DNA from 3 places in the Venatorbacter sp. C2-1 genome. Region 3 is predicted to be linked to each of the others. Evidence: predicted binding sites of a transcription regulator. Region 3 holds the regulator's gene; each other region holds the start of a gene.

The links. The regulator FNR, encoded in region 3, switches genes on or off when oxygen is low (the NO sensors DNR and NnrR bind a similar motif). The targets are predictions, from matches to a motif close to TTGATNTANATCAA.
Region 1: a site for FNR is predicted at 6,824-6,837, ahead of MT343_RS09270 (type IV pili methyl-accepting chemotaxis transducer N-terminal domain-containing protein). Genes of this name have one in related genera too.
Region 2: a site for FNR is predicted at 8,306-8,319, ahead of MT343_RS06230 (bacteriohemerythrin). Genes of this name have one in related genera too.

What each region holds. Positions count from the first base shown of each region.
Region 1 is NZ_CP094879.1:2,105,402-2,116,111, reverse strand. Features, by position in the region: gene rluC (23S rRNA pseudouridine(955/2504/2580) synthase RluC) at 1-215, opposite strand, end outside; gene rne (ribonuclease E) at 680-3,841, shown strand; gene MT343_RS09275 (hypothetical protein) at 4,000-5,895, shown strand; gene MT343_RS09270 (type IV pili methyl-accepting chemotaxis transducer N-terminal domain-containing protein) at 5,978-6,766, opposite strand; gene prpF (2-methylaconitate cis-trans isomerase PrpF) at 6,914-8,092, opposite strand; gene acnD (Fe/S-dependent 2-methylisocitrate dehydratase AcnD) at 8,241-10,710, opposite strand, start outside.
Region 2 is NZ_CP094879.1:1,376,934-1,387,643, reverse strand. Features, by position in the region: gene MT343_RS06275 (urease subunit beta) at 1-156, shown strand, start outside; gene ureC (urease subunit alpha) at 149-1,861, shown strand; gene ureE (urease accessory protein UreE) at 1,886-2,458, shown strand; gene MT343_RS06260 (urease accessory protein UreF) at 2,448-3,146, shown strand; gene ureG (urease accessory protein UreG) at 3,326-3,967, shown strand; gene MT343_RS06250 (HupE/UreJ family protein) at 4,143-4,712, shown strand; gene MT343_RS06245 (EF-hand domain-containing protein) at 4,939-5,328, shown strand; gene MT343_RS06240 (M15 family metallopeptidase) at 5,478-6,164, shown strand; gene MT343_RS06235 (SLC13 family permease) at 6,326-7,684, shown strand; gene MT343_RS06230 (bacteriohemerythrin) at 7,762-8,232, opposite strand; gene MT343_RS06225 (Tim44 domain-containing protein) at 8,498-9,358, shown strand; gene MT343_RS06220 (restriction endonuclease) at 10,121-10,710, shown strand, end outside.
Region 3 is NZ_CP094879.1:2,467,540-2,478,249, reverse strand. Features, by position in the region: gene MT343_RS10955 (BolA family protein) at 1-146, shown strand, start outside; gene MT343_RS10950 (START domain-containing protein) at 310-969, shown strand; gene MT343_RS10945 (substrate-binding domain-containing protein) at 1,088-2,452, shown strand; gene MT343_RS10940 (YecA/YgfB family protein) at 2,527-3,102, opposite strand; gene MT343_RS10935 (M48 family metallopeptidase) at 3,147-3,845, shown strand; gene MT343_RS10930 (polysaccharide deacetylase family protein) at 3,856-4,899, opposite strand; gene MT343_RS10925 (DNA-J related domain-containing protein) at 4,896-5,516, opposite strand; gene MT343_RS10920 (PGPGW domain-containing protein) at 5,555-5,821, opposite strand; gene greB (transcription elongation factor GreB) at 5,964-6,512, shown strand; gene MT343_RS10910 (hypothetical protein) at 6,578-7,072, shown strand; gene ttcA (tRNA 2-thiocytidine(32) synthetase TtcA) at 7,110-7,961, opposite strand; gene MT343_RS10900 (hypothetical protein) at 8,085-8,579, opposite strand; gene fnr (fumarate/nitrate reduction transcriptional regulator Fnr) at 8,852-9,619, opposite strand; gene MT343_RS10890 (sulfite exporter TauE/SafE family protein) at 9,705-10,367, opposite strand; gene ccoS (cbb3-type cytochrome oxidase assembly protein CcoS) at 10,364-10,558, opposite strand; gene MT343_RS10880 (heavy metal translocating P-type ATPase) at 10,562-10,710, opposite strand, start outside.

The DNA of each region.
Region 1 (10,710 bases), 360 kb from region 3:
GGCACCCGCACCACATCACCAGACGCCAGACGGGTATCCGCCTTCACTCTTCCTTTATTTACCCGCACCTCGCCCTTGCGGATGATGCGGTACACCAGAGTCTTGGGCACACCTTTTAATACGGAGATAAGAAAATTATCGACACGCTGACCATCGTTATCGGCGGTCACCGTCAACAGCGATACTTTACCGGTATCGATTTCGTGATTTGACATAGGTTCAAAGCAGCCCAGGCGGCGGATTTATTTGTGGTATGGCATTTGCGGGGCGCAACCAATGTTGCTATATTCGCCCACGGCCTTGGTCGGCACAGAGAAAGCGTACAACCCAGCCGACGATCAAGATCAGCCGAAAGGCGAGGCCAGGCCGATCAAGCGGCAGAGTATAAGGAAGAAGACATACTGTTAAAACTCTTCCTGACGAATAATTACGGCGAGCGCAGGCCCATGGCCGCCCGCCCAGTGAGATAAACCACGCAGCGACCTGCGGGCAATCTCGCATTATCAAATTATGGACAGTGTTGGTGCACAACAAACCAGAGGCACCACTGCGAGACAGGTCAGGCGACCCGAAAACGGCGCTGACAACTGCTGCAAAGCACCCATAAATATTTTGGTAGTGGCCGGAATAGTCCGGCATTGCCAGCCGGTACGTTGCCAGAACGAGCTTAACGTACAGCATGAAAAGAATGCTTATCAATGCAACTCAGCCTGAAGAGTTGCGTGTAGCCCTTGTAGATGGCCAGAAACTCTACGACCTCGATATTGAGTCCGGCTCCCGCGAGCAGAAGAAGTCCAATGTCTATAAAGGTAAAATCACCCGCATCGAACCCAGCCTGGAAGCCGCGTTTGTCGACTTCGGTGCTGAGCGTCACGGCTTTCTGCCACTGAAAGAAATTGCCCGCGAATACTTTGTTAAAGACCCAGGCCCAGGCCGCATCAACATCAAAGATGTGCTGCGCGAAGGCCAGGAAGTTATCATTCAGGTCGACAAAGAAGAGCGTGGCAATAAAGGCGCCGCACTGACCACTCAGGTGTCCCTGGCTGGCCGCTATCTGGTACTGATGCCAAACAATCCACGTGCCGGCGGCATCTCCCGCCGCATCGAAGGCGACGAGCGCACCGAACTGCGTGAAGCCATGAAAGGCGTGACCGTGCCGGACAAAATGGGCGTTATCGTCCGTACCGCCGGCATTGGCCGCAGCGCCGAAGAACTGCAGGCTGACCTGAACTATCTGGTTCACCTGTGGGACGCCATCAAGCGCGCCTCCGACGAGCGCCCTGCTCCTTGCCTGCTGCTGCAGGAAAGCAACGTTATCATCCGCGCCATCCGTGACTACCTGCGTCAGGACGTCGGTGAAGTACTGATCGACACCGATGCCGCCTACGAAGAAGCTCTGGGCTTTGTGCAGCAGGTCATGCCGCACTACCAGAACAAGTTCAAGCGCTACACCGATGCCGTGCCACTGTTCAACCGCTATCAGATTGAAAGCCAGATCGAATCGGCTTTCCAGCGTGAAGTGAAACTGCCATCCGGTGGTTCTATCGTTATCGACCCGACCGAAGCTCTGGTGTCTATCGACATCAACTCGGCGCGCGCCACCAAAGGTGCTGATATCGAAGAAACCGCACTGAACACCAACCTGGAAGCGGCCGACGAGATTGCCCGCCAGCTGCGCCTGCGCGATATGGGCGGCCTGGTAGTGATCGACTTTATCGACATGCTGTCCAGCAAGAATCAGCGCGAAGTTGAAACCCGCCTGAAGAAAGCACTGGAAGTGGATCGTGCCCGCGTACAGGTTGGCCGTATTTCCCGCTTCGGTCTGATGGAAATGTCGCGTCAGCGTCTGCGTCCGTCGCTGGAAGAAACCAGCGGCCACGTATGCCCGCGCTGTAACGGTACTGGTGTTGTGCGTGATATCCAGTCTACCGGTCTGTCAATTCTGCGCCTGATCGAAGAAGAAGCTGCTAAAGAGAACACCGGACAGATCCGCGCCATTGTGCCGGTATCCGTTGCTACCTTCCTGCTGAACGAAAAACGCACCCTGATCGCCGGTATCGAAGCCCGTCACGGCAGTAAAGTCGTGGTTCTGCCGAATCCGAACATGGAAACACCGCACTACGAAGTATTGCGTCTGCGTCCGGATGACAGCCTGATCGGCGAAGTCAGCTACGAACACAAGATGGAAGAAGAAGAGACCGAATACGGTCTGGATCTGACCATCCGCGAAACCAGCAAAGTACAGCAAGCTGCGGTTAAAGCCGGCGCTCACAGCGTTCCTGCCGCTGCACCAGTTGCAGCAGCAAACGAAGCAACAGCCAGCAAAGGCCTGTGGAGCAAAATTGGCAGCGCCCTGTCTGCACTGTTTGATGGCGGAGAAAAGCAGGAAGAAAAACCTGCGCCGAAAAAAGCCCGCGAAGAAAGCAGTAACGGCCGCAATGAGCGCAACCGTAACGAACGCAACCGCAATGACCGTGGCCGTAACCGCAATCGTAACGAGCGCAACCGCGATGACCGCAACGACAGTGATAACGAGCGCGGCAATCGCAGCGAAAACCGCAACGAAGGTCGTGGCGAACGCTCCGGTCGCAACCGTAACGACCGCCCTGCCCGCAATCGCAACGATAACCGTAACGACGGTGAACGTAACGACAACCGTGCCGAGCGCAATGAAGCCGAAGCCAGCAACGAGCCACGTGCACCACGCCGTGACCGCAGCGGCAATCGCGCACCACGCAACGAAGTCCGCAATGACAAAGTTGAACTGACCGAAAACGAAGCAGCCAGCAACGTAGTGGCCAGCGAAACCGCCGATGCCGGCAACCGCAGCAGCGAAGGTCGCCCAGAGGGTCGTCGTCGTCGCAACCGTGGTGAACGTGGCGAGCGCAACAATACCCAGGCTAACGCTGCCAGCGCTGAAGAAAACAGCAACGAACAGGCTGCTGAAGAACAGGCTGTGGTAGCTGCAGATAGTGCTGTAAGCGAAAATGCAGCAACCCCTGCCGATGCCGGTAACAGCACGGATGCGGGCAGCGAAAGCAACGCTGATGATAATGGCGAAAAAACAACCCGCCGCTCACGCAACAGCCGCCGCCGCAATCGCAACCGTGACGACCGCCCGGCCAAAACCGGTGCCGCTGAAGCAGACAATGGGGAAAACACTGACGCCAATGCAGCGGAAGCCGCTGTCGAATCAGCCAATGCTGAGACCAGCGAAGTAAAAGCAGAAACCGCTGAGCAGTCAGCAGCTGTTGAAAGTGCTGATGCTCAGGAAGCTGTAGCGGAAGTTCCGGCGACTGAAGCTCCTGCAGCGGCAGAAACCCAGACTACAGAGACTCATACCACTGAAACCCTGACCTCTGAGACTCCGGCCACTGAAGCCCCTGCTGCTGAAACACAAACAGCAGAAGTACAGACTACTGAAGCAGCTGAAGTGCAGGAAACTGTCGCTCAGCCAGCAGAAGAAACGGCCTCCCAGCCTGAAGTGACTGTTGCTGAGGAAAAACCAGCCGCCGCAGAAAAGGTCCAGGAAGAAGCAACCGAAACGGAAACAACCGAAGCAGAAGTAACGACTTCTCAGGAAGAAGCAGCTACAGCAACCCAGGGCAATGATCGTGCATCCCGTCGTGGACGCCGTCGCAACCCGGGCGGTCGTGCGCCTAATGATCCGCGCAACCGCCGCAATGCGGATAGTGCGGAACAGGCAGCAGCACCGACCGAGCAAGCCGTTGCAGAGCCAGCTGCCGAATCTGTGGTTGTAGCTGACGCTGAACCAGCAACAGAAACCACTGCGGTAACTGACGCTGAAACAGCAACAGAAGCCGACGAGCACAACAAGTAACACCGACAGGCGACAACGTACGTCGCCGTCTGTTACTGACTGAAAAACCGCCTCCGGGCGGTTTTTTTATAGCCCGCAAAAACGTTTCACTGCTGACTGACGAGACAGTTATCAGTAATATCCTCACCCGAATCAGAAATTTTCAGCAAGGACGATCCATGGCCAAAGCCCTATCCATTATGCCCGTCGCATATTCAGCCAAGCAGCCTTATTTACAGCTGCTGCTGGCACTGATCATCTGCACAATATTCAGCCAGAGCGCCAGTGCCGAGTCGATGACCATGGTGCGTGAGTACACCTACAACGCCAGCGAAAATGATTCAAAGGTTTCCGCCCGCAAAGCCGCCCTGCAACAACTTCAGGTGCTGTTAATTGAAGAAGTCGGTGTGCAGGTGCAATCCAGTTTCAGCAACACCGAAACCCTCGATAAAGAAGAATTCAGCCGTACTGTGCAGGCCAACTACCAGACATTTGCCAGCGCGCTGACAAAAACAAAGATCCTTGAAGAAAAATGGGATGGCGAAAATTTTTACCTGAAAGCGGAAATTGAAGTCGATCCCGATGGTTTAAGCACCCAGATTGCAACCATTATTGGCAGTGGTGGTAAAAACCCCTGTGACGCCGTACGTGAGCAGGTAAAAATCACATTACAGAAAGCCCCAAGCCCGGATAAAAATGCCGAGCTGGTCGCTTTTGCATTAAAAGCGCCTTTCGATAACGACTGCAACGACTGGCAATATAACGTGCTCTACTCCCTCACCCAGAGCCGCTATCCCGCTACTGGCTACCGGGACTATCTGTTTGTCCAGCTGGCACAGATTGCACCGCATAATCTGTCCGAATATCTTCCAGGCATCGCAAAATACGCCATTACCAAAGATAACGGCATCACACCAACCGAATGGGAAACCATGCTCAGCAGCCTGCAGCGCCTGCCAGAAGACCGCCTGCAGCCTCTGCTGTCAGCGTTATCCAATTACAGCGATAAATCCCCCGATGATACGCGCAGCGGTAAGCCCAGCTATCAGCCACAAACCGCGCTGCAACTGAAAAATCAATTGCAGTCATTGATTCAGGCGGCAGAAAAAGGAAAAGTCGGCAACCCTGCCCTGAGCGCTGGAGAACTGACCGCACGCATTATTAAAGCCAGCGCTTATCGCCAGCCGGCTATCGGGGCTGAATTATTCCAGCAGTACAGTGGCGAGCTGCCGGACATTAATGACATAGTTAAACCCATTACCGATTTTTATAAAAACCAGCTGAAGGCAGCCGGCAACCAGGAACTGGCCAGCAACAGCTTTAATCTGCTGCTGGAAAAACTGAACGAGCAAAAAGACACCCTCAACGACAACACTGCCAAAACAATGTATTACCTGCTGACAACACTGGAACGTAACGCCGAAGAAAATCAGCAGCAGGCAGCATTAATCGAGAATATACTCGGCCGCTATCCAAAGCTGTTTGCTCAGATCATCAAAGGCCAGCGCATTAATGAGGTACAGAAGAACCTGTGGTTTATCCGTTATAACCTGCCCGACTCCGAAGCCTGTACGCCAAGAGAATGTGCTGACCGGTTATTCGGTGACGGCAATGCCATGGAATTAAATGCTTACGGAGAGTATCTGGTTGCTTACGGAACGCGCGCGGCGGCTGCAGAAGACCTCGTTATCCGTAAATTGGAGCGTGTGCGCGTGCAGGCCAGCGGCCCTTACCGCACGACCATGAAACGCCATCTGATCACCGTACTGGGAAATATCCGCACCCAGGATTTACGCGCACAGGAACTATTGATAGAAAGCCTCGGCGATCTTGATCATAAAATTCCGGAAGAGGCACAAAACGCCCTGATTAAATTAGGCAGAGGTGTGCAGGAAAAGATGATGTCGATGATTTCCACCTACGAACCTCTGGTGCAGCGCCGCATGGTTGAGACCTTAGGAAAAATGCAGCCGGATACAGACATTGTGAATTTTCTTAAACGCATTCCTCAGAACGATCAATATATGCGCTTTGCCGTTGAAGATGCACTGCGCGACCAGCAGCGGGCGCTTTAAAAAACATAAGGCACAGCCTTTGGGCTGTGCCTTAGCTTGTATGCCCACTACCATGTACAAATATTTCAGCGACGCTCCATACTCAGAGATTCATCAACTCTTCATATTGATGAGTAATGGCATCCATTTTCCACAAAATGGATTCTGTCGTTACAGCGATAACCGTCGGCACATAACGGCCTTCCTTATTTAAGGCAAAACCGGTCTGGGAAAAAGTCCATTGCGAATCAACCCTGGCCAACGCCTGACGAATCTGTTCGGTACTCTCAGGGCTACCCTGCAATTGCGTCATGGCCAATGAAAATTGCTGCACAGCCTGCTCAAATTCGGCCTTTAACCCCTCATCCTGAACATTCCAATAAAGAGCAAAATAAGCTTTGGCAATTTTCTGCGATAGCATCCGTTGTCGTCCGGCAATATTAATCAGCAGAGCTTCGGGCCTGTTGGTGGCTTGAGTAATGGCCTGACTGATGGCATGAGTAGTTTGCTCACATAAAGCCAGCAAGCGATTATTATCCTGCAACAAGGTTTTTGCCTGATCTTTTTGTGGTGTGGACAGCAGCATCTGGCGCTGCTGTTGCCACAAAGATTCGATCTGGCGTAACGATTTTTGCAAATCAGAATCTGCAGCATAATCAAGCAGCTGCTGCAAGTGTTGTTCAAATTCCGCAACACTTTCATCCAATTGCTGATGGGCCTTATCGGGGCGAATAGCAGCGCCAACCGCCAGATAATTTTTCATAACCCGCTGCGACAAATAACGCAGACTACCGGCATAATTAACGGCTTCCGCATCATTTAACCTCTCAGCAGCCTGACTTACCCCAACGCCTGGCAACAGCAACAAAAGAACCAGCAAGAACCGACGCATACATTAGCCATCCATATAAAAAGATTACTCATGTTAAATACGTCGTAAGGTCAAACCCTGACTTACAGCAAGACCGAACCTTTGCCATACGGGCCATTAATGAGTATGGAGTACTCCGGCCGGAGTACCCCTATAAGGAATGTTGCTTCAGAGATGGATGTTGTCGGCAGGAATATGCACATTACCTTCCATAATTATCCGCGCACTGCGGCTCATTACAGCTTTGGTCGCCGTCCATTCGCCATCAACCAACGCCGCCGCTGCACCCACGCGTAATGTACCGGACGGATGACCAAAGGTTACGGAGTCACGTTCGGTACCGCCGGCCGCCAGATTCACCAGCGTACCAGGTACCGCCGCCGCCGTTGCGATGGCCACCGACGCCGTACCCATCATCGCATGGTGTAATTTCCCCATGGATAACGCACGTACGCAGACATCGATATCGGCTGCAGAAATCTGTTTGCCACTGGATGCTTCGTAATCCGTTGCAGGTGCCACGAAAGCAATTTTCGGCGTGTGTTGGCGCGCAACCGCTTCAGAAATATCGGCAATTAAACCCATTTTTACCGCACCGTAAGCACGCATGGTTTCAAATTTCGCCAGCGCTTCGGCATCGGAATTAATGTCTTTCTGCAGCTCGGTGCCTTTGTAACCAATATCCGCCGCATTGACAAAAATGGTCGGAATACCGGAATTAATCATGGTGGCTTTGAACGTACCAATGCCCGGAACTTCGAGATCATCGACTACGTTACCGGTCGGAAACATAGAACCTTCGCCATCCGCCGGGTCCATAAATTCGATCACCACTTCCGCTGCCGGAAAGGTTACGCCGTCGAGCTCAAAATCACCGATTTCCTGCACCTCACCATCGGTGATCGGTACATGGGCGATAATGGTTTTCTGAATATTTTTTTGCCAGATACGCACAGTACAAATGCCGTTGTGAGGAATGCGCTCGGCCGCAACCAGACCTTTACTAATGGCAAAGGCTCCAACGGCAGCGGTTAAATTACCGCAGTTACCTGACCAGTCGACGAACGGTTTATTAATCGACACCTGGCCGAATAAATAGTCCACATCGTGATCCGGCTGTTCGCTTTTTGCCAGAATCACAGTTTTGGAGGTACTGGAGGTCGCACCGCCCATACCATCAATTTGCTGACCGTACGGGTCTGGACTGCCGATAACGCGCAGCAGAATATTGTCACGTGCTTCACCCGGCACCTGAGCGGCTTGGGGTAAATCGGTCAGGCTGAAAAATACACCCTTAGAAGTGCCGCCACGCATATAAGTGGCCGGAATTTTAATTTGTTTGGACATAATTATTTCTCTTTCAGGACGTTACTGAAAACGTCGATGCCCTTAAAAGAAAGGTGGGCAGCGCCCACCCTACTTTGGATTTTTTAAAACGCCGCAAAACGATATATTCTGCGGCGTTTCGGAAGCGCTCACGAGGTAGCCAGCTTCGTTATTCGCCCTGCAGGAAGTCCTGGGCGAATTTCTGCAGTACCCCCCCTGCCTTATAGACTTCCACTTCCGCTGCAGTATCTAAGCGACAGGTCATCGGTACTTCGACCACTTCGCCATTGGCACGGTTAATCACCAGGGTCACATCGCCACGCGGGCTCAGCTCACCTTTTACGTCGTAAGTTTCGGTGCCGTCGAGGCCCAGCGTCTTACGAGTGGTGCCGGCTTTGAATTCCAGCGGCAGCACGCCCATACCAATCAGATTGGTACGGTGAATGCGTTCGAAGCCTTCAGCGGCAATGGCTTCAACACCGGCCAGACGCACACCTTTGGCGGCCCAGTCACGGGAAGAACCCTGACCGTAGTCGGCACCGGCAACGATGATCAGCGGCTGTTTGCGGTTCATGTAGGTTTCAATGGCTTCCCACATACGCATCACTTTGCCTTCCGGCTCAACACGAGCCAGAGAGCCCTGCTTCACCTTGCCCTCTTCGTCACGCACCATTTCGTTCAGCAGTTTCGGGTTGGCGAAGGTTGCACGCTGTGCCGTCAGGTGGTCACCACGGTGAGTTGCGTAAGAGTTAAAGTCCTCTTCCGGCAGACCCATTTTGTGCAGGTACTCGCCCGCTGCACTGTCCATCAGAATGGCGTTGGACGGTGACAGGTGGTCAGTGGTGATGTTGTCTGGCAGCAGTGCCAGTGGACGCATACCTTTCAGCGTGCGTTCGCCCGCCAGAGCGCCTTCCCAGTAAGGAGGACGACGGATGTAAGTCGACATCGGGCGCCAGTCGTACAGCGGGCTGGCGGCTTTCTCTTTGGTACCCAGATCGAACATCGGGATGTAGATCTGACGGAACTGCTCCGGCTTCACGCTTTCTTTAACGATGGCGTCGATTTCTTCATCCGATGGCCAGATATCCTTCAGGCGGATTTCTTTCGCATCTCCGTCCACCTCAACTACAGCCAGCACATCGTTTTCGATATCAAAACGGATAGTACCGGCGATGGCGTAGGCCACGACCAGTGGTGGCGATGCCAGGAACGCCTGCTTGGCGTACGGGTGAATACGGCCATCGAAGTTGCGGTTACCGGACAGTACCGCCGTGGCATACAGATCACGATCGATGATTTCCTGCTGAATCACAGGGTCCAGCGCACCGGACATACCGTTACAGGTAGTACAGGCGAAAGCCACGATACCAAAGCCCAGTTTTTCCAGTTCCGGCAGCAGACCTGAGTCTTTGAGGTACAGCTCGGCCACTTTGGAGCCCGGCGCGAAGGATGATTTCACCCATGGCTTGCGGATCAGGCCCAGCTCGTTGGCTTTTTTCGCCAGCAGACCGGCCGCGACCACGTTACGCGGGTTAGAAGTATTGGTACAGGACGTAATCGCCGCGATGATCACCGCGCCATCCGGCATCAGACCTTCGGCTTCCTGTGCTTTGGCAGCCTCCAGATTACCGGCAATGCCTTTGGCGGCCAGATCTTTGGTGGCAACGCGCGCATGCGGGTTAGACGGGCCCGCCATGTTACGGCCAACGGCAGACAGATCGAAGCTCAGCACGCGCTCGTATTCAGCCGTGGCCAGCGCATCCGCCCACAGGCCGGTTTCTTTGGCATACTGTTCTACCAGGGCCACCTGCTCTGGCTCACGACCGGTCAGCTTCAGGTAGTCGATGGTCTGTTCATCAATGGAGAACATCGCCGCAGTCGCACCGTATTCCGGTGTCATGTTGGAAATGGTCGCACGGTCACCGATGGACAGGCTGCGCGCACCTTCGCCGAAGAACTCCACATAAGCGCCAACTACGCGCTCTTTACGCAGGAATTCAGTCAGAGCCAGTACGATATCGGTGGCAGTAATGCCAGGCTGGCGCTTGCCGGTCAGCTCAACACCCACGATGTCAGGCAGACGCATCATGGATGGGTGGCCCAGCATCACAGTTTCGGCTTCCAGACCGCCCACGCCCACAGAGATAACGCCAAGTGCATCCACGTGCGGGGTGTGAGAATCGGTACCGACACAGGTGTCCGGGTAGGCCACACCGTTCTGCGCCTGCACCACCGGAGACATCTTCTCCAGGTTGATCTGGTGCATGATGCCATTACCGGCCGGAATCACGTCGACGTTATCGAACGCGGTCTTGGTCCAGTTAATAAAGTGGAAACGATCTTCGTTACGGCGCTCTTCGATATCGCGGTTTTTCTGGAAGGCATCCGGATCGAAACCACCGCATTCAACGGCCAGCGAGTGGTCAACGATCAGCTGAGTCTGTACCACCGGATTGACTTTGGACGGGTCACCGCCTTTGTCAGCAATGGCGTCACGCAGACCGGCCAGATCCACCAGAGCGGTCTGACCAAGAATGTCATGGCACACCACGCGCGCCGGATACCACGGAAAATCCAGATCACGCTTACGCTCGATCAGCTGCTTCAGGGCATCAGTCAGCAGTTCAGGCTCACAGCGG
Region 2 (10,710 bases), 1.1 Mb from region 3:
ACCAGGGGTTTTCGACTGAATATTGCCTCGGGTACCGCCGTGCGTTTTGAGCCGGGCCAGGGCCGTGAAGTGGAATTAGTCGCCTACGCCGGAGACCGTATTGTGTACGGCTTCCGCGGCGAAGTAATGGGCAAGCTGGAGAAAATACATGAGTAATAAAACCATGGACCGCACGTCCTACGCGCAGATGTTCGGCCCTACCACCGGCGATAAAGTGCGCCTCGGCGATACTGAATTATTGATTCAGATTGAAAAAGACTTCACCACCTACGGCGACGAAGTGAAATTCGGCGGCGGCAAAGTCATCCGTGATGGTATGGGTCAGAGCCAGCGCAGCAGTGCTGAAACCGTCGACCTGGTGATAACCAATGCCGTGGTGCTGGATCACTGGGGGATTGTGAAAGGTGATGTCGGTATTAAAGACGGCCGTATTTTTGCCGTAGGTAAAGCCGGTAATCCGGATATTCAGGATAACGTCGATATTATTATCGGCCCGGGCACCGAAGTGATTGCCGGTGAAGGCTCCATTCTTACCGCTGGCGGTATCGATGCGCACATTCATTTTATTTGTCCGCAACAGGTCGAAGAAGCCTTAATGAGCGGCGTCACCACCATGATTGGCGGCGGCACCGGGCCTGCGACCGGCACCAACGCCACCACCTGTTCGTCCGGCCCCTGGTACATCGGCAAAATGCTGCAGGCCACCGACGATATGCCAATGAATTTCGGCTTTTTAGGTAAAGGCAACGCCAGCCTGCCGGAGGCACTGGAAGAACAACTGGAAGCCGGTGCCTGCGGTCTGAAATTACACGAAGACTGGGGCACCACACCGGCGTCCATCGACTGCTGTCTGAGCGTGGCGGAAAAATACGATGTGCAGGTTGCCATTCATACCGACACCCTGAACGAATCCGGTTTTGTTGATGACACCATTGGTGCTTTTAAAGACCGCGTAATTCACACCTACCATACCGAAGGGGCCGGTGGTGGCCATGCGCCGGATATTATCCGCGCCTGTGCTTATCCCAATGTGCTGCCCTCTTCCACCAACCCAACGCGTCCTTATACGCGTAATACGGTGGATGAACATCTGGATATGCTGATGGTTTGTCATCACCTCGACAGCAGCATTCCTGAAGACGTTGCTTTTGCCGATTCGCGCATCCGCAAAGAAACCATTGCCGCTGAAGATATTTTTCACGACCGTGGTGCCTTCAGCATGATCTCATCCGACTCTCAGGCCATGGGCCGCGTGGGCGAAGTGATTACCCGCACCTGGCAGACAGCGCATAAAATGAAAACCCAGTTCGGCTTATTAAAAGAAGATCTGGAGATCGGCGCCGATAATTTCCGCGCGCGCCGCTACATTGCCAAATACACCATTAACCCGGCCATCGCTCATGGTATTTCCCACGAAGTGGGTTCCATCGAAAAAGGAAAACTGGCCGATCTGGTGTTATGGAAGCCGGCATTTTTTGCCACCAAACCGAGCATGATTATTAAAGGCGGCATGATTGCCGCAGCGCCGATGGGCGATCCGAATGCGTCCATCCCAACCCCACAGCCGGTGCATTACCGCATGATGTTCGGTGCCTTTGGTAAAGCCGCCGCCGCCACCAGCCTGACCTTTGTATCGGCAGCGGCATTAAATAATAACGTCGGTGAAAAACTTGGGGTCAAACGCACCTTAGCGGCCTGTAAAAACACCCGCAATATCCGTAAATCAGACATGATTCTGAACGATTGGATGCCGGACGTTACCGTTGATCCGCAAACCTATGAAGTGCGTGCCGACGGCGAATTACTGACCTGCGAACCGGCCAGCGAACTGCCACTGGCACAACTGTATAACTTATTTTAAGCGTGCAATGTAAAAGGACTGTTTATGTTGGAAGTTTATGAACGCCTTGGCACTCACTGCCATGATCCGGTCAGCGCTACGGTAGTACTGAACTACGAACAGCGCGACCGTGGCCGTCTGCGTCTGACCAGTACCGACGGCGAAGAAGTACGTCTGTTTCTGGAGCGTGGCAAGCCCTTACTGGTTGGTGAATTTTTACGCGCCACTGATGGCAAAATCGTAAAAATTGAAGGCGCTGAAGAAGATGTTGCCCACGCCAGCTGCGACGACTGGCAAACCTTTGCCAAAGCCTGTTATCACCTCGGCAACCGCCATGTAAAAGTAGAAGTGGGTGAGCGCTGGTTACGGATAAAACCGGATCATGTGCTGGAAGATATGCTGCATTTACTTGGCCTGATGGTCAGCCATGAACACGCAGTCTTTGTACCTGAGTCCGGCGCTTATGCCCCCGGTTACGGGCATTCGCATGGTCATTCACACAGCCACTCGCACGGACATTCGCATGGTCATTCCCACGATCATGATCATCACCACGGCCACAGCCATAAAGACGGACATGGTAAAGGGCACGAGCACGGTGACGGACATGACCACTGATAACCACGCGGCGCTGACAACACCGGGGCTGCTGCGTTTATTGCAGCTATCCAGTGTCAGCCTGCCGGTGGGTGGTTACGCCTTTTCCCAGGGGCTGGAATACGCCGTGGAAAAAGGCTGGGTCAGTAATATGGCAAAGACCCGTGACTGGATTGCGCTGCAATTACACGAAACCCAGGCGCTGATTGATTTACCGGTATTAAAAGGCGCGATACAGGCGGTAACTGCAGCCGATGAAAAAGCCTGGGAAATCTGGAACGATTTAATTCTGGCCAGCCGCGAAACCAGTGAATTACGCCTTACCGATACCGCCATGGGCGAAGCACTGGTGCGTTTATTAAAACAGCTGGACGTTAAACTGCCGCGCTATGCCAGTGAGGCAGAGGGCGATGTCAGCTTTGTTGCGCTCTATGCCTATCCGGCGGTGCAGTGGCAGATTCCGTTTACTGCCGCCGCCACCGGTCTGACCTTCGCTTGGCTGGAAAATCAGATTGCCGCTGCTACCAAACTGGTACCCCTGGGTCAAACCCAGGCACAGCAATTATTAAGTGATTTACAGACGCTGATTCCGGCCACGATCCGCACTGCAGAAGACGTGGATGAAGCAGAAATCGGCGGCTCGTTACCGGCACTGGCGATTGCCAGTGCGCAGCATGAGACACAGTACACGCGCCTGTTCCGATCATGAGGGCTGGTTGCATTGTCAGGACTTTGTTAAAAATTTTCTCAGGATGCTCATGTAGGCTAACTACACTGCGCTCCTTCGATAATTTTTGCCGCGTCCTGACTGCTTCACTAACGCCCTCATCGCTGGCTGTATTACACGATTAAAAATTCAAGCAAGACTCAGAATTACTGGAGAAAAAAATGAAAAAACAAACATTACGCGTCGGTGTCGGTGGTCCGGTCGGCTCCGGCAAAACAGCATTATTACGCTCACTCTGTTCTGCTCTGCGTGATCACTACAATATTGCAGTAGTAACCAACGATATTTACACCAAAGAAGATGCCGAGTTCTTAACCCGTAACGAAGCGTTGTCAGCCGACCGCATCATGGGGGTGGAAACCGGTGGTTGTCCGCACACCGCGATCCGTGAAGATGCCTCGATGAATCTGGCCGCTATTGACGTATTAATGAAACGTCATGGCGATCTGGACGTGGTGTTTGTTGAAAGCGGCGGCGATAACCTGAGTGCAACCTTCAGCCCGGAATTATCCGACCTGACCATTTATGTGATCGACGTATCCGCCGGTGACAAAATTCCGCGTAAGGGTGGCCCGGGTATTACCCGCTCCGATTTACTGGTGATTAATAAAACCGATCTGGCGCCACTGGTGGGTGCCGATCTGGATGTGATGGACCGCGATGCGAAAAAAATGCGCGGTGAACGCCCTTTTGTATTTTCGAACCTGAAAAAGGCGCAGGGGCTGGACGATATTATTCAGTTTATTGTGACCGAGGGGATGCTGGAGCAAAAAGAGATCCCACCAGCCAAGGCGGTCGTCTGATCTGAGCTGCTGCGCTTAGTGATACGGCGTTAAAAATGCTTTCGGGATGCTCATGCAGGCCAACTGCACTCCGCTCCCTCAGTTATTTTTGCCTTGTCTCACCGGCGCTCGCGACGCTCAGACAATCTGTGTTGCCGGTTATTTAAATTTGTAAAAAACTCCTGAGGAGAATCCTATGAAAAAAGTTCTGATCTCTGCCGCCGCCCTGCTGATGCCAGCCGCGGCCTTTGCTCATACCGGCCATGAAGTGTCTGGTTTTGCTGCCGGTATTGCGCACCCCTTTACCGGGCTGGATCACCTGCTGGCGATGCTGGCGGTGGGTCTTTGGGCCGCACGCCAGAGTGGTGCTGCCCGCTGGGCGACGCCACTGGCCTTTGTTGCCATGATGGCGGTGGGTGCTCTGGCCGGAGCCAGCAGCCTGCAGCTGCCGTTTACCGAGCTGATGATTGCCGCCTCTGTGGTGGTATTCGGGTCTCTGATTGCCTTTAACCTGAAAAAAGGCGCTCTGGCCGGTGCTTTGCTGGCCGGTGGCTTTGCCTTTTTTCACGGTTTTGCCCACGGCGCGGAAATGCCGGCAATGAGCACTCTGGCAACCTATGGCGCAGGCTTTCTGCTGGCGACTGCTGTTCTGCATGCGGCCGGTTATGCACTGGCCGCCTTTGGTCACAGCAAAGCAGCAGATATCAGCCGCCGCGCTGCCGGTGCTGTGATTGCTCTGACCGGTATTGCTTTAGGCGCAGCCTGAGGGCCGGCCTGAGTTGCTGCCGAACGGTTATCTGCTGCATAAACGCTTCTCCAGCAAAGGGTTATGCAGCAGATAACTGAGCCCCTGTGCCGTGAACGCTAATAACCGCTTTTCACGGTGCAGTCATCTGCTGATCATTTATTGATCTGAGTCGTGATCATGTCTCCGTCATAGCGCTACAGTAAACAGGTATCACCTGTGTTTGCAGCCCTTAAAGGAGGCTCCCATGAAAACACGTCATATTGCCCTACCCGTCTTGTCCGTCTTATTTTCCGTATCATTTTTACTGAGCACTGGTGCTCAGGCCGCCGATGTTCCTGCCCGTGGGCCTATGGCCTTCAGCGATTACGACACCGATAAAAACGGCAGTATTTCTGAAGCTGAATTCAATGCCGCCCACGACAAACGTATGCAAAACAACTCTGCCGCCGGTATGCCGATGAAAGGCGCCGCTAACCGCCCCATGTTCAGCCAGTTTGATACCAATAACGACGGTAAGCTGAGCGCCGATGAGCTGAAGAATGGCCAGATGCAGCATCAGCAGGAAATGATGGATATGCGTAAAGATCAAATGATGAATATGCAGAACATGCATAAGAAAAATATGCAGCAGTAGTCCGCAGGCAGGCGGTACATAAAAGCCGCCTGCCCCGATTAACACAAGACGCGACCAGCGCTTATCCGGCTTATACATAAGCTGAACAGTCAGCGGGCAGAAAAAGCGTTACACTGCAGCCATTACCTCAACAGCCGCGATACGCAACAATGCCTCAGCCTCAGAATGGCAATTCCTCCGCAAACCACCAGCCACCACTTTCTGCACATGAGTTACGGCCATCCTTTGTGCGCCTCGACCAGCATATTCCTGACATTCTGATCGACCTGAAATACGCCGGTTGCGATAACTTTATTGGTGCTGTGGTGGATGGTTACCAACAGGCCTGTGCATTGCTCAGCCGTCCGGCGGCAGAAGCTCTGGCCAATGTGGCAGCAGAACTCCGTCAGCAAAACCTGCGCTTAAAGATCTTTGATGCTTATCGTCCGCAACGTGCGGTCGACCATTTTTTACGTTGGGCCAGCCGTGCCGAAGACTTCCGCACCAAAGACCGCTTTTATCCCTCGCTGGAAAAGCCACAACTGTTTGAACAGGGCTATCTGTTCAGCCATTCCTCGCACTCGCGCGGCAGTACCGCCGACCTGACACTGGTCGACAGCGACGGCCGGGAGCTGGATATGGGTACCATCTTTGATTTCTTTGGCCCGCAATCCTGGCCGGAGTCGGCGGACGTCAGCCCAGTCCAGCGCGCCAACCGCGATTTACTGCAGAGTGTTATGCGTCGCCACGGTTTTACAGGTGTGCGGGAAGAGTGGTGGCACTTTACCCTCGGCGATGAACCCTACCCCGATCAGTATTTTGATTTTCTGCCAACAGCAGAATACACAGAAGAGTAAACCACTAAAGACTCCGTACGGCAGCATGGTTTTACTCATATCAGACTAAAACCTGCCGCCTGTTACCGTATTTATACCTAGCACCCCCTCTTATAAACCCGACTGGCGGCCGCCCGAGCCACGCAGTATGCTGGTCTATTACCATTAATAAAGGTAGGGGTATGTTTTCTTCCGTTTTTTTCCGGCGCTGGCGTGGGCCGCTGATTTTAGGTGCCGACATTCTGCTGTTTGCGCTGTTGCTCAAAACTCTGCCCTTTGCTCCGGCGGTGGTCACCGGGCTGAGTATTCTGGTGTTTGTTGCCGTGCTGTGGCTGACCGAAGCCATTCATGTATCGGTAACCGCATTACTGGTACCCATTCTGGCCGTCGGTTTCGGCATCTTTAAAACACCCCAGGCACTGGGTAACTTTGCCGACCCTATTATCTTTTTGTTTCTCGGTGGCTTTGCCCTGGCTTCAGCACTGCATGCTCAGGAGCTCGACCGTGCTATCGCCAATAAAGTACTGAATATTGCCCGTGGCCGTCTGGTCATTGCGGTGCTGATGATGTTTGCCGTATCGGCCGGCCTGTCGATGTGGGTCAGTAACACAGCAACAGCTGCCATGATGCTGCCGTTGGTGCTGGGTATGCTCAGCCAGCTTGACCGCGAAAAACATCACCGCACCTATGTATTTACCCTGCTCGGCGTTGCCTACTGCGCCAGTATTGGTGGTATTGCCACACTGGTTGGCAGCCCGCCGAATGCCATTGCAGCGGCACAAAATGGCATGACATTTGTGGATTGGATGAAACTGGCGTTGCCGGTTACGCTGGTTCTGCTGCCGGTTGCTGTCGGCGTACTGTACTGGGTACTTAAGCCCGATCTGAACCAACGCTTCAGCGTGCAGAAAAGTACTCTGGTCTGGGATAACAACAAACGTATTACCCTCGCCATTTTTACCCTGACCGTACTGTGCTGGATATTCAGTGCGCCGTTAAACTCCTGGCTTGGTGGCCTTGCCTCCTTTGATAGCGTTATTGGCATCAGTGCGATAATCGCGCTCGCGGTCAGCGGCGTTGTAACCTGGAAAGACATTGAAAAAACCACCGACTGGAGTGTGCTGTTATTGTTCGGTGGTGGTCTGTGCCTCAGCGCAATTTTAAAAACCACCGGCACCAGTGAATTTCTGGCGCACAGTATCGGCGATTTTCTTCACTCCGGCGGCACTCTCGTAGCACTGCTGAGTATTGTGACCTTCGTGGTGTTTCTTACCGAGTTTGCCAGCAACACCGCCAGCGCCGCACTGTTAGTACCGGTGTTTGCGGCCATTGCCGACAGTCTGGGTGTATCACCCGTTATTCTGTCTGCACTGATTGCTATCGCCGCATCCTGCGCCTTTATGCTGCCGGTCGCCACGCCGCCCAATGCCATCGTGTTTGGCAGCGGTTATGTGCAGCAAAGTGAAATGATGCGTGCAGGCATCTGGCTTAACCTGGCCTGCATTATTGTACTGACCCTGTTCGCCTGGTTGTTCTGGTAAATACAAGCCCGTAAAAACGTATAAAAAAACGGCTGTCCGCCAAAAGCGTCAGCCGTTTTTTATGCCAGAGAGTATGATCAGGCGTTGGAAGTGTTGTTACCAAAAATCCGCTTTAACGCCGAATTAATCCAGCCTTCTTCCCGTTTCAGTACTTTTTTTACCACCGGCACATAATCAACATCTTCGTGGCGGATATGCTGAATAAGCCACGCCATTAATGATGTACGTACCCGGCGGGCGATACCAAAAGGATCACGACCGCTGGTCAGCTCTTCCTGCATACGGGAAATTTTATCTTCAAAGCGGCGATGCACCATCTGGTGCGCACTCAGCAAAACATAGCCCGCCTGATTCATTAACTGTTCTTCAAAGGCAAAATGGTCAAGGGTGTAGTCGCGCAGGCGCTCCATAACATCAAAGACTTCATCAACATCTTCAGAACCAATAGCATGGGTCAGATCATTGATGTACTGCACAATCTGCCGATGCTGAGCATCAATTACCTCAATTCCCAGATTAAGGTCAGCGGTCCACTCATACATATCCATAGCCGGAACATCCTGTCGCTGTTGTTTTTATTAATAGACTCCGGCGAGTCTAGAGAAATGGCCTGATCAGAAATTGACCTGAATCAATTCACACACACTTTGAATGGTTAAATTCACGCAAAATAAAACGTCCATCACATTTACGATTCCTGCCAATTCCCTGCATGACGCCCCCTTCTCACTGCCCTATGATGCATGCCTGAAAATGGCTTTTCTGCGGAAACACTATGCAGAAAGACCGGCATAAAAATACAACGAGGATACTATGAAAGCCTTCTGGACCCTGTTCACCGCCCTGATGCTTACCTTCGGACTCGCCAGCACCGCCGATGCGGCACGCTTTGGCTCCGGTGGTTTTGGCAAAACCAAATCTGTACCTTTCCAGCAGAAAAAAGCCACCCCGGATCAGACCCAGAAACAGCAGCCAGCCAATAGCGCCCGTCCGGGCAGTGGCCTGGGTAAAGGCCTGCTGGGTGGCCTTCTGGCCGGTGGTCTGTTCGCCTACCTGCTGGGCAGCGGCGCGTTTGAAGGCATTCAGATGATGGATATTCTGCTGCTGGCGCTGGTTGGCTTTGTTCTGTTTAAGCTGTTGCGTGGCCGCGCCGCTCAGCACAATGCGCCACAGAGTGCTTATTCCGCTGCCGGCAATGCTGCCCAGCAACGCCAGAGCTTCGATATGGGCAACCTGGCCGACAGCGGTGCTGCTCCGGCCTCTGGCAACAGCGCCGCTTTTGCTGCCGAAGCCAGCATTGATCTGCCAGCAGGTTTTGATCAGCAAGCCTTTATCGACGGCGCCTTACAGCACTACCGTGAAGTGCAGGAAGCCTGGAATCAGGGCAACCTCGACACCATCGCTGAATACGTCAGCCCGGGCCTGTATGCCGCCCTCGCCAACCAGCGCAACCGCATGATGGTGCCACCACAAACCGAAGTGCTGGATTTAAGTGCCGAAATCGTCGCCGCCGGTCAGGCCGGAGACAACGCCGAAATCAGCCTGCTGTTTAAAGGCCGCGTACGCGACCTGCTGGAAAAATCCGAAGACGGTATTTTTGATATCTGGCATCTGGAGCGCGATCTGAGCAAAGACAACGCGCCATGGTTAATTGTGGGCATTCAGGCCGAATAACCGTCGCGGTAATTTTGCCGGAACACCGGCAAATGCTTTTTACCATGACAGAAACAGGGCAGCACAATGTGCTGCCCTGTTTTTTTATGGCCGCCCGCACAGCGCTACTCAGCAGAGCCTGAACCAGCCCGACTATGGGTAATACAGCATTGCCGTCTTGTGCCAGTTGTAACTGTTTCTATCAATTATTGAATCGCTCCATGAAGTTCAGTACTCTCAGACCTCTGCAGGGATGCCGCCATATCGTACGAACACACCGTCCGGACACACGCCCTCCCCGCTTACAATCCCGAATGATAAAAACACGCGATTCCTGCCCTGCGTATACAAGGACGGGCGGCAGCGTGTCTGGTAAACAAGCATCACCTGAGCGATTTTCACCGCCGGAAAAGCACTGAAAATTACCGAAGAAAAGTAATGTACAAATAACCAGTGTATTTTACTGCTTGCGCAATCTGATGCGCATTTACGCTCCCATAACAAAACACGCATGCGCAGATTGACACCTTCGGTCCAGAAAGAATGGAAGAAAATCAATTACTTAAGATTCTGCGAAAAGTGATAACGCGCAAAGTGTAAAGAGCTACTCAGGGTAAAAGCGCGCATGCGCGTTTATATCCTGACAAGAAAGAAAATAACGATGATTTTTACATCCTGGACAATGGGTTAGGCTGGAAATCTGAATAAGGGCTTAGGTGTGTTAATGAGCATGCCTACTAAGAAACTGTTAGGCATTACGCTAAAAATTAGACTTAGGCAGATATGAAAGCAAAAGATCCAGCGTGGAAAGAATTTGAAATTTCGGTAACTAATTTTATTAAAGCTTTAGATCCTGAAGCCCAAGTCACTCATGATGCGATGATCCCAGACAAGGATACTGGTACTCCACGGCAGCGTGATGTTTGGATTGAAACCAAAGTTTCAAAACTCTTTTCCTTAAAAATTCTCGTTAGTTGCAAAAGATATAAAACCAAACTTAATCAGCAGCATATCGATGCATTTATTGGCGAACTATTGTCCTCAGGTGCTCAAAAAGGCGTGATTTATTCCTATTCAGGTTTTACCAAGCCTGCATTAGATAAAGCAAAAGCTAGAGGTATTTCATGTTGCCGTTTATATCAGAATGAACCTGCTGATATTCCAGAGTTACTAAGCTTTCATGCATATCTAATGACACCTGCATTCCATTTTTGGGCTGCGTGGTTGGAGGTCATAGATGGTCAACCCAATACGTTAGGAGAGCTATTTGAGCTAAATATGGACCAAGGTAGTATGCCAATCAAACTAATAGACTTAGTTTTAAGTAAGCATGCCCAAAAGCGAGCGGGAGTTAGATCCAATGCTCAACAGAC
Region 3 (10,710 bases):
CTGTTGCCCGTCATCAGCGTGTGTATCAGCTGCTGGCTGAAGAGCTGACCGGGCCGGTACATGCTCTGGCTTTGCATCTTTATTCTCCGCAGGAGTGGCAGGATGCGACCGTGCCGCCGTCGCCTCAGTGTCAGGGCGGTCATTGACCGGAGCTGTCCCGGGGGCATGATAGTGGCGGGCTGGCTTCCGGGCCGGCCTTCGCTGTGAATCTGCGGTTATTGCCAGTACGATTTTGGCTGATGTGCACCTACAGTGATAATCAAAGTGCAGGCATGCTCCACCTGCAATAAAGCATAGCGGGATCTATTTATGTGGTTGGTTACTCGTCTGCTGGTGATAGCGTCTTTAATGGTAAGTCAGGCCTGTATGGCTGACTGGGAACTGGCAAAAGAAGACAGCAAGCGGCAGATTATTGTGTATACCCGTGCGGCTGAGCAGTCTGATATGCGCGAGTTCCGTGGTGAAATGCGTTTGCAGACAACCCTGTCGGCGCTGGTGGCATTAATCGAAGATAATAAAGCCGGCCCTGAATGGATATACCACTGCCGGGCTCTGGAAGTGATCGAACAGGTTTCTGAGCACGAGCGTCTTTTTTATATGGTGACGGAAGCACCCTGGCCAGTAAAAGACCGTGACAGCGTTATCTACAGTGTTCTCACTCAGGCTGATGATTATTCGGTGCACGTTGATATGCAGGTGCGTAACGATGTGTTTCCGGCCAACGATGATTTTATCCGCATAACCAATATGAAAGGCTTTTGGGAATTCCGCCCGGAAGGCGATGGCTGGGTTACCGTGATTTATCAGGTTCACGCCGATCCGGCGGGTGGCATTCCGGCCTGGCTGGCGAACAGTATGGTGGTGGATTCGCCATACTACACCTTGAAAAATATGCGCAAAATGGTGGCCAAAGAACCCTATGTCAGCAGCCGCCTGCCACACATTCGTGATATTGCCAGCGGGGAGTAACAGGTTTTTATTGCGCCTGTGCAATTGCTGGCTGTTCCGCAACTCCTGATATTTGTCATTGCATTGTCATAAAAGCGTCATACAATCGCGCCCAAATTTAAACTCAGAAGTAAGTCCTATGAATTTCTGGCGCAATTTCTTTTCTTCAGTACTGACTTTTATTTTTGCTGTAACGGTTCATGCCGGGCAGATCGCTCGTTTTGACGGGTTGCCTGTTGATGGTGAAATTAACCTTTTTTCTGTACAGGGATCGAACACCATTGGTGCCGAATTAGCCCCGAATCTGGTAAAAGCCTGGTTGCAGGAAAAGGGTGCTGAGAAAATTGAGGTGCAAAACTCCGGCATTGATAACGAGGTCGAAGTCAGCGGTTTTTACCCGGCGACCCGTACCCGTGTAACGGTAAAAATTGCAGCACACGGCTCCGGTACCGGTTTTAAAGGCCTGGCAGCAGGCAGTGCTGATATTGCTGCGGCCTCCCGGCCGATTAAAGATAAAGAGTTCAACCTGTTGCAGCCGCTGGCGAATATGCGCAGTCCGGGCAGTGAACATATTATCGGGATTGATGGTCTGGCGATCATCGTACATCCGGATAATCCGGTCAGTGATCTGAGTGTGGAAGAAATTGCCGAAATTTTTTCCGGCGGTTACAGCGACTGGTCAGAGGTGGGTGGTAAACCCGGCCCGATTCATGTGTATGCCCGTGACGATAAATCGGGTACCTGGGACAGTTTCAGCGGTATGGTTTTAGGTGAGCGTAACTTAATTGCCGGTGCCGAACGTTTTGAATCCAATGCGGAATTATCAGACCGGGTTGCAGCAGACTCGGCCGGTATTGGTTTTGTCGGGCTTTCTTCAGTGCGTTCTGCCCGGTTATTGTCGGTTTCGGATGGCAGCGCCAAATCTTTACTGCCTAATAAACTGACGGTAGCAACCGAAGATTATGCTCTGGCACGTCGTCTCTTTATGTACACCGACGACGAACCTGCCAATGATTATGTTAAAGAATTTATTGATTTTTCATTACAGGATGCAGGCCAGAAAATTGTGGCCGATACCGGCTTTATTTCGCAGGAGCTGAAAGCTGTTATTCCTGAGTTTTACGACGAGCTGCCAGAAGATTTCCGTCAGCTGACTTCCGATGCCAAGCGTCTGACCATTAACTTCCGCTTTCAGGAAGGCAGTGCCAAGCTGGATAACAAAGCTCTGAAGGATCTGGAGCGTCTGGCCGATTTTCTGCACGCTAACGGTTCAGCTGAAGTTGTGCTGATTGGTTTTGGTGATAAAAAGAAAACCGAAAAACGTTCGCAGTTATTATCTAAATTGCGCGCCATGGCAGTGCGCCGCGAGCTGGTACGTTACGGTATCTATCCGAAAAATTCTGTTGGTTACGGTGAAAACCTGCCGGTTGCTTCCGTGAATGGTATGGAAGGTCGCAATAAAAACCGCCGGGTGGAAGTCTGGGTGCGTAAAGCCGGGGCCTGATGCCCTGGTTATTCAGACGCATAAAAAAGCCCGGTTAAATCCGGGCTTTTTTATGTTTGCTTTTGAGCGCCGGATTAATCTTCGGCGTGCAGCAGCAGATACAGCTCAACAACGGCAGCAGGAATATTACTGCACATCTGATTGGACAGGTCGATGTCATCGTCGATGTCTTCCATTTCCGGCTCGTCCATAAACAGACCAGAGGCATACATGATCGGGAACAGGTGCTGGGCAACGGTTTCTTCGTCACGCGCGTACCACTGTTCTTCCTGCAGCAGCACACCGGTCATAAAACCCATGGCCCAGCTTTCCAATGGTGGCTCTTCTTCTTCGTCGACCAGTGTCAGGTCGGCCGGAACCGGGAAATCCTGACCGGAGTCGAGCCATGCCTGAATCTCTTTGGCGAGTTTCAGGAACAGGGCATTTACCTGTTCTTTCTCCGCTTTGCTGAAACCCAGTTGTTCATCAAAGGCGCAGTCCCACACCTGCTGAACACTGAACTCTACCGGGCCCGCGATTAACGCGGTGATCAGGCCGTGTACGGCGAAAAAATCGAAACTGTCCTGACGTTCGGCTTCGTCTTCGAGCAGTACGCCCAGGGTTTCCAGTTCGTCTTCATTAAGGGATGGGATACTATTGAGGTCGGACATACGCTACTCCTGAATTTGGCGCTAATCCTAACAGGCTTGAGACCGTGCGGAAATCTTACAAACAACAATTCTGGCTGACTGTCGGCGGCGAGCAGGTCGCTGTGCATCTCTCAGCGATGCGGCGTAAGAGCATGCGTATGCTGGTGAATGCCGAGGGTGAGGTGGATCTGCGCATCCCGCTGGGGTATCCCAAGGCGGAGGTGCTGGCGTTTGTGAATGCCAATCATGACTGGCTGCTGAAGCGCCGCAGCGAGGTGCTGGCACGACAACAGGAAGCCCGGCAAAGTGTACTGATCCGCGGACGCGAATTACCGTTTAAAAGCAGTGCTCTGGGCGAGTTTATGGTCGCTGAACAGGCGGTCTGGGTGCCTGAGGGCTGGACGCCTGCGCAAACGCAGCAGGCGCTGGATAACTGGCTGCGCGGGCAGGCGCGGCATGAATATCCGCAGATGATTGAACGCTGGTGGCCGTTCTTCAGCCAGTTTGATGTGCGCCGCCCGCAGCTGCGTATTAAAAAGATGCGTACCCGCTGGGGCAGCCTGTCGCAGCGCGGTTATATCAACCTGAATCTGGCGTTAATGCAGCTGCCAGCGGAGCTGATGGAACTGGTGGTAGTGCATGAGTTGTGTCATCTGCGCCACTTTGATCATGGCGCGGGCTTTAAAGCGTTGATGACCCAGTGTCTGCCGGACTGGAAACAACGCGAGCAACTGTTAAATCAGCTGTCGCGCCGTTTGCTCTGAGGTCTGCCTGTCAGCGCGATTTCACTGCGCTGTTAATCCACAATTGCGAATACCAGTAATACCAGCCCGGATGGCGCACGCTGGGAGCGGTACAGTTATAACGGCTGCGGCCGCCACGAATGGGTTTTTCTGCACGGGCGGTCAGGTTGACCACGCCGTTATCGGCTTCTGTCTGCGTGCTGATTGCACCTTCACCACTGGCAAAACACTGAATCTGGCGCGGACGCAAATCCACTTCCGGGAAATGAATGGCCAGGGTTGGCGGATTCTCTGCCGCCAGTACCGGCTCGATCAGCTGGGTTGGCGGCACCGGCAGGGCAAGGGTGTACAGCTTGGTTTTCAGGGTTTTGACGTTGGCATAAATACCGGAGGCCGGGAAGCGCGGCAGTGCCTGCGGATGAGACATAGGGCCTACCGGTCCGGACTGCTGACCAAAAGCAAGGTAACCGTTCGCTGCCAGCCAATCGATAATCTCCAGATCAAATTCCCCATAAGGGTAGGCCAGCAGCTTATGGCTGGTGCCCAGTTCTTTCTGCAGACGCGCTTCCGGCTCCGCCACTTCCTGAGTCAGCCAGGCATCCAGTGTCATGCCCTCCGGGCGCTCAATCAGATAAGGATGATCCGCACTGTGGTTGGCAATCAGAGCACCGTTATCCTGTAGTTCTTTCAGTTGCTTCCAGTCCATTACCACGCCGTGTTGCTCATCCACCGCATTGGTATTCACAAATACGGTAAAGGGCCAGTTGCGTTGTTTCAGCAGCGGGTAGGCGTTGTCATACACCGAGCGGTAGGCATCGTCGAAGGTAATGGCGACGGATTTTTCCGGTAAGGATTCGCCTGCGCGGATCTTGGCCAGCGCCTGACCAAGGTCAATCACATGCATGTTTTCCTGCTCCAGCAACTGCAGATGAGCGGCAAAACCTTCCGGACTGATACTGGTCGATGCGGGTGTGTTGGCCGACACATGGTGATATTGCAGAATCACCAGCTGGGCGCGTACCGATGCAGAGAAAAACAGTGCGAAGAGAACAAACGGGAGAGAAAACTTAATCATGAATACCGGTGCTTGAGTCGTTGAAAGGCCGCCTGAATGGTGCGGAAACGGGTTTCATCACCGCCACGGTCAGGATGATGCTGCATCGCCAGGCGGCGATATTGTAATCGAATCTCTGCCCCTGTCACGGGCTTACTGAGTTCCAGTTCAGCAATGTCCCGATCTTCCTGTTCGGGCTGTAACATCTTTTGCCAGAAGCAGCGCAGCAGTTCATCCACCTCTTCCTGAGCGGTATTCAGCTGGCTGAGATCGAGGTAATACTGTGCCAGCGGCTGATGTTCGGCCAGCTCGGTGTTGCGGGCGTTATCGGGCCAGGGCGAGCGGCGGATACTGAGTGCGCTGATTTCCAGCAGGGCAGATTGCTCATCAGCCCATTGCTGCTGCAGGCGGTAGAGGCAATGCATCAGAATAAAATGGCTGCGGAACATGGTGAGTGAATCGCGCAGAGCGTCGGGGCGGAAAATTCCCTGTTCGGGTGCCTGCAGCCAGCACAGCACGTCGTATTCGCTGTGGCTCTGGCCGTCGGCCAGATACAGGCTCAGCAGTTCAAGCAGGGGAGCGAAATCGTCGATGGCGCTGTTGCTGGCCGCCAGAGGAGAAAGGGCATCTGAGTTCATGCTCTTATGCTAGCACAGGGTGGTTTACCGGGGAGGCCTCAGGGCTGGTCCGGGTCGGTATCTTCAATCAGCTGGCGCGCAAATGCCGGCAGGCGATGTTTAATGCTGTTCAGCTTGTGCGAAAACACGTGATAACGACGGCGCAGAAACTGCAGAAATGTGCGCACTCTGGGGATAGTCGATACCAGCATAGACAGGCCCAGAATGATCAGGATAATGCCAAGCGGAATCGGCATTGGCGTAATAATAATTCCCAGCAGCAACAGCAGAATACCGGTCACCATTTTAAAACTGCGTTTGATCATTCTGCATCATCACCCGGATGTTTTTGCCGGTTTTCCCGGTTCTGGAGGAATGCTGTACGTTGTTGTTCAGGCATGCCCATGCTGACACCCTGACATGACTGTGTTGCGAAACCATGAAATCTTTTGGTACAGGCCGTTGTTTATGAGTGAGAAGGAAAAAAAGCCGCTGCCGAAACGCAGCCATCTGATTACCCCGGAGGGGGAGCAGGCCTTACGCCGGGAATATGATTACCTGTGGCGCACTGAGCGTCCAAAAGTGACGCAGGAAGTTTCAGATGCCGCCAAGCTGGGGGATCGCTCGGAAAATGCGGAATACATCTATGGTAAACGCCGATTACGCCAGATCGACAGTCGCGTCCGTTTCCTGCTGAAGCGTCTGGAGATTCTGACGGTGGTCGATCGTCTGCCGGCTGATCCGCAGAAAGTTTTTTTTGGCGCCTGGCTGGAACTTGAAGACGATGATGGCGAGGTTCATCGCTACCGTCTGGTGGGCGAGGATGAAATTGATCTCAAACGCGGCTATATCAGCGTTGATGCGCCGTTGGCGCGGGGATTACTGGGAAAACGTGTCGATGATGAAGTGACCGTACGCCTGCCGAAAGGAGAAGAAACCTTTTACATCCTCAGCGTATCTTACCAGCGCCCTGAATGGGATGCCGGCGGCAGTAATCAGGCCGTTTTCTCCGCCTGATGTATCTGCCTTCTGCAACAGCATGAAAGCTGACCTCTGCTAGGCTTAATGGCAGGAGGATCATTATGATATCAGTACGCACGATCATGGCTTTGCTGTTGGCTTTTCTGACGTTGACAGCCTTGGCCACCGACGCCGGGATGCAGAACGAAGCAGCCGCCGAAGGCGAAACCTGGCCCTTTGCCGGCGTCTATAAAATGCCGGTCTGGATTGATCAGGTACAGCGGGTCTGCCCGTGGAAGTCTGACGCCGGAGAGGGGTACATCCGCGTTGTCCGTACTAGTGTGAAAGGCCCGCATGGCATTTATCTGCAGTGGATCCGTAAAGGCATTGCCGGCAGTGAAACTCAGGCGATCTCAACGGTGCGGGTAGAAGAGCTGGAAGGACAGTATCAGGTTCATCTGCAGATGCCACAGCCGCAACTGAGTCCTGATGCTTGTCACCTGACGGCAATGGCCGAATCCATCATTACCGACCGGCGTTATAAGATGGAGTTTATTGTGAAAGGGCCGGGGGATTATCAGCTGCTGGTCACCAGCATGTTGCAAGGCGGTTTATGACCGCCTTTTCTTTTGCCAGCCAAAAAGAGCAGTCAGATCAGTCGATCTGAACCACATCCAGACGGGTAAACAGATGACCTTTGTCCTGCTTATCCTGCAGGGTGACAAAATCAAACAGCTGCGTATCGCCCAATTGTGACGGCGCCACATTACAGATAGCGGCAAAGATATTTTCACTGCGTCCCGGCTGCTCCTTGTCCCACTGTTCCAGCATCATCTTAATATTCTGACGTTGCAGGTTTTCCTGTGAGCCACACAGGTTGCACGGAATGATCGGGAAGCCCCGTGCCTGGGAAAATTTCTCGATGTCTTTTTCTTTGCAATAAGCCAGCGGACGGATCAGTACGTGTTTCTGGTCGTCACTCAGCAGTTTCGGCGGCATGGCCTTGAGCTTGCCACCATGGAACATATTGAGGAACAGGGTTTCGATGATGTCGTCACGATGGTGACCAAGAGCGATTTTATTGGCGCCAATACTCTCGGCAAAGCCATACAGGGTGCCACGACGCAGACGGGAGCACAGGCTGCAGGTGGTTTTACCTTCCGGAATAATTTCTTTCACTACGCTGTAGGTATCTTTCTCGACGATGTGATACTCAATACCCAGCTGGCTCAGATACTCCGGCAGCACATGTTCAGGAAATCCGGGCTGCTTCTGATCCATATTCACCGCCACGATATCAAAGTGAATCGGTGCGCTTTTCTGCAGACTCAGCAGAATATCGAGCATGGTGTACGAATCTTTACCGCCGGACAGGCAAACCATGACCTTATCGCCGTCTTCGATCATGCGGTAGTCTTCGATGGCCTTGCCGACATTGCGGCGCAGGCGCTTCTGCAGTTTGTTGAACTCGAGTTGCTCTTTGCGCTCGGCAGCGGATTCGATCATAAAAACACCCTGAATAATTGCGCCCGCTTTATAGCAGAATGCATCGGGTGAAGGAACCGCCTGCGCAGGTCAGGCAGTTAAAAAGGAATGTTGTTCGGGGACTTTGAGAAAAGGTACGCCTGCTCAGGCTGCACGGTCGAGCAGGGCGGTGGCGGCACCGAGACTGGCACAGAACTCTTCAATGCTGACACCACTGCGGGGATGGTAAAAACGTTTCCACAGACGTGCGAGCTGTTCTGCGGTTGCATCGGCGGGCAGAACAAAATCATCATTGCGGGCATAGATAAACCAGGCAATGGCGGTGGCATAAGACAGATTGGTGGTCAGCTCGGCATGAGGGTGACTGAGAAAATCATGCTGGCTGGCAAGGCCGCGCACGGTGCTGGCCAGTTCAGGCTGTTGTGCCAGATAAGCGTCCCATACATGGCGGTGGGTCAGGCTGTGAATGCGGTAAATGCCGAGAGCCCGTTGACCGGCGGCTTTGAGATGCGATCCAAGAGCCGATTCTTGAGCCGCAGTTGCCAGCAGCAGGGTGCTGGCCATCGGGTTACTAACCCCGATGCGTTGCAGGGTTGGCTGGATTACCCAGCGGGTCAGTTCATTTGCGCAGATGCCCATGGTCACCTCCTTATACGTCATATCGGCTGAATGACGCTGTTTCTGCAATCTTAGATCAGATTATTTTATCTGCTGCGGTTTTATACCAATTGCCAATAGATAGCCTGGATACCGGCGCCAGAAAAATAACGTCTGTTCAGCCTTTATTCTGGTAAAAGCATTTCCCGTACCAGAGGGCGTTGCATAAGTGTTCATAAGCAGAAAACAGGCATAAGAGGGCAGGCATAAAAAAACCGGCCTCTGGCCGGTTTTTTTGCTTACGGGTGAGCGGCTTACTCTTGCGGGTGAGCGGCACACTCTTTTTCAGTATTCAGGCCGGCCAGTTCATACAGCATATCGGGGTCCTGCAGAATCACTTCTTTACCCTGGGTTTCGATCAGGCCGTTCTTCTGGAAGCGGGTAAACACGCGGCTGATGGTTTCTACCGCGAGGCCCAGATAGTTACTGATATCCACCCGCGACATCGGCAGGCGGAAATGACTGGCCGAAAAACCACGACGGGAATAACGCTGGGAAATATCAATCAGGAAAGAGGCTACGCGTTCTTCGGCGTTTTTCTTGCTGAGCAGCAACATCATGTTCTGATCATGACGGATTTCGGTGCCCATGGTACGCATCAGCTGCTTACGCAGATCCGGCAGGTCATCGGCCAGACTGTCGAGTTGCTGCAGCGGAATTTCACAGACGGTGGTGGTTTCCAGCGCTTTGGCGGTTAACGGATAGTTGCCGTTATCATAACCGGCCAGGCCAACCAGCTCAGAGGCCAGGTGAAAACCGGTAATCTGTTCTTCACCGTTACTCGCCAGAGTGTAGGTTTTCAGGGCTCCGGTGCGAACGGCAAATACGGATTGAAACGCTTCGCCCTGCTGGAACAGCAGCTGACCTTTCTGGATCGGACGGCCACGGCGGATGATATCGTCGAGGCGCTCCATATCGGAATCGTTCAGGGACAATGGCAGACACAACGCATTCAGTGAGCAGGTCTGGCAGTGTGGTTGAGTGCCCCGCAGTGGAGCAGGCGCAACATGTGTCGTTTTCATGACTGATTCCTGAGTGAAACCCCGGTGTCGGAGTAAGTAACAAGTGCAGCAGTTGCGGCTATGTTCGGCATTAGCGCGCGATCTGTCAAGAAAGTAACCAGACCGATGCTGCCGTCCACAAACCAAATCCGATCAGTAATCCCCCGGCAACCTGACGCACGCGGTTGTTGCTCAGAAACGGCGTCAGTACATTGGCCGCCAGTGTGCTGGCAAACAGGGCTGGCAGGGTACCCAGACCAAAGGCGAACATCGCAGCGGCTCCCAGCAAAGGCTGGCCATTTGCGGCAACCCAGCTCAGCGTGCTGTAAATCAGGCCGCAGGGCAACCAGCCCCAGAGCATGCCCAGCCACAGACGATCAATCGCACGCGGAGATTGCATAAAACGGCGGGTCAGAGGCTGCAGGTGTTTCCAGATTCCCTGGCCCAGTTGCTCAATACGGGTCAGCATCAGTGACCAGCGGGCAATATAGAGCCCCATCAGTATCAGCATCAGCGCGGCCAGTGTCCGCAAGATCAGCATCAGCCACTGGTGCTGGCTCTGCAGCCACAGACCTGCGCTGGCGACTATCAGCCCGGCGATGCTGTAGCTCAGTATGCGCCCGGTGTTAAACAGCAGCGTCACCCGGACACGCTGAGTTCCAGCGCTGCTGCCAATAGCCGCAGCAATACCCCCGCACATCACCAGACAGTGGCTGGAGCCAAACAGGCCGAGCAGAAAGGCGGTCAGCAGCGACAGGGGTTCAATCATGGCTTGTCAGATGGGGTTTGATCGCTGTCGTCCTGACGGCGATTTATCGGCTCATCGTCATCAAACAGAATGCGGTGGGCGGGGGACTCCATGTCTTCAAACTGGCCGCTCTTCACCGCCCAGAAAAAGATCAGCACGGCAATGCCGATCAGCAGTAAAGACAGCGGTACCAGGATGTAAATGATATCCATCGATCAAACCTCAGAGGAGTCAGGAGCCGGCAGGCGATTCAGGCGCAGGGCGTTGGTGACCACCAGTAACGAACTGAATGACATGCCAATCGCAGCGGCCCAGGGCGGAACAAAACCTGCCGCTGCCACCGGTAATGCGATGAGATTGTACA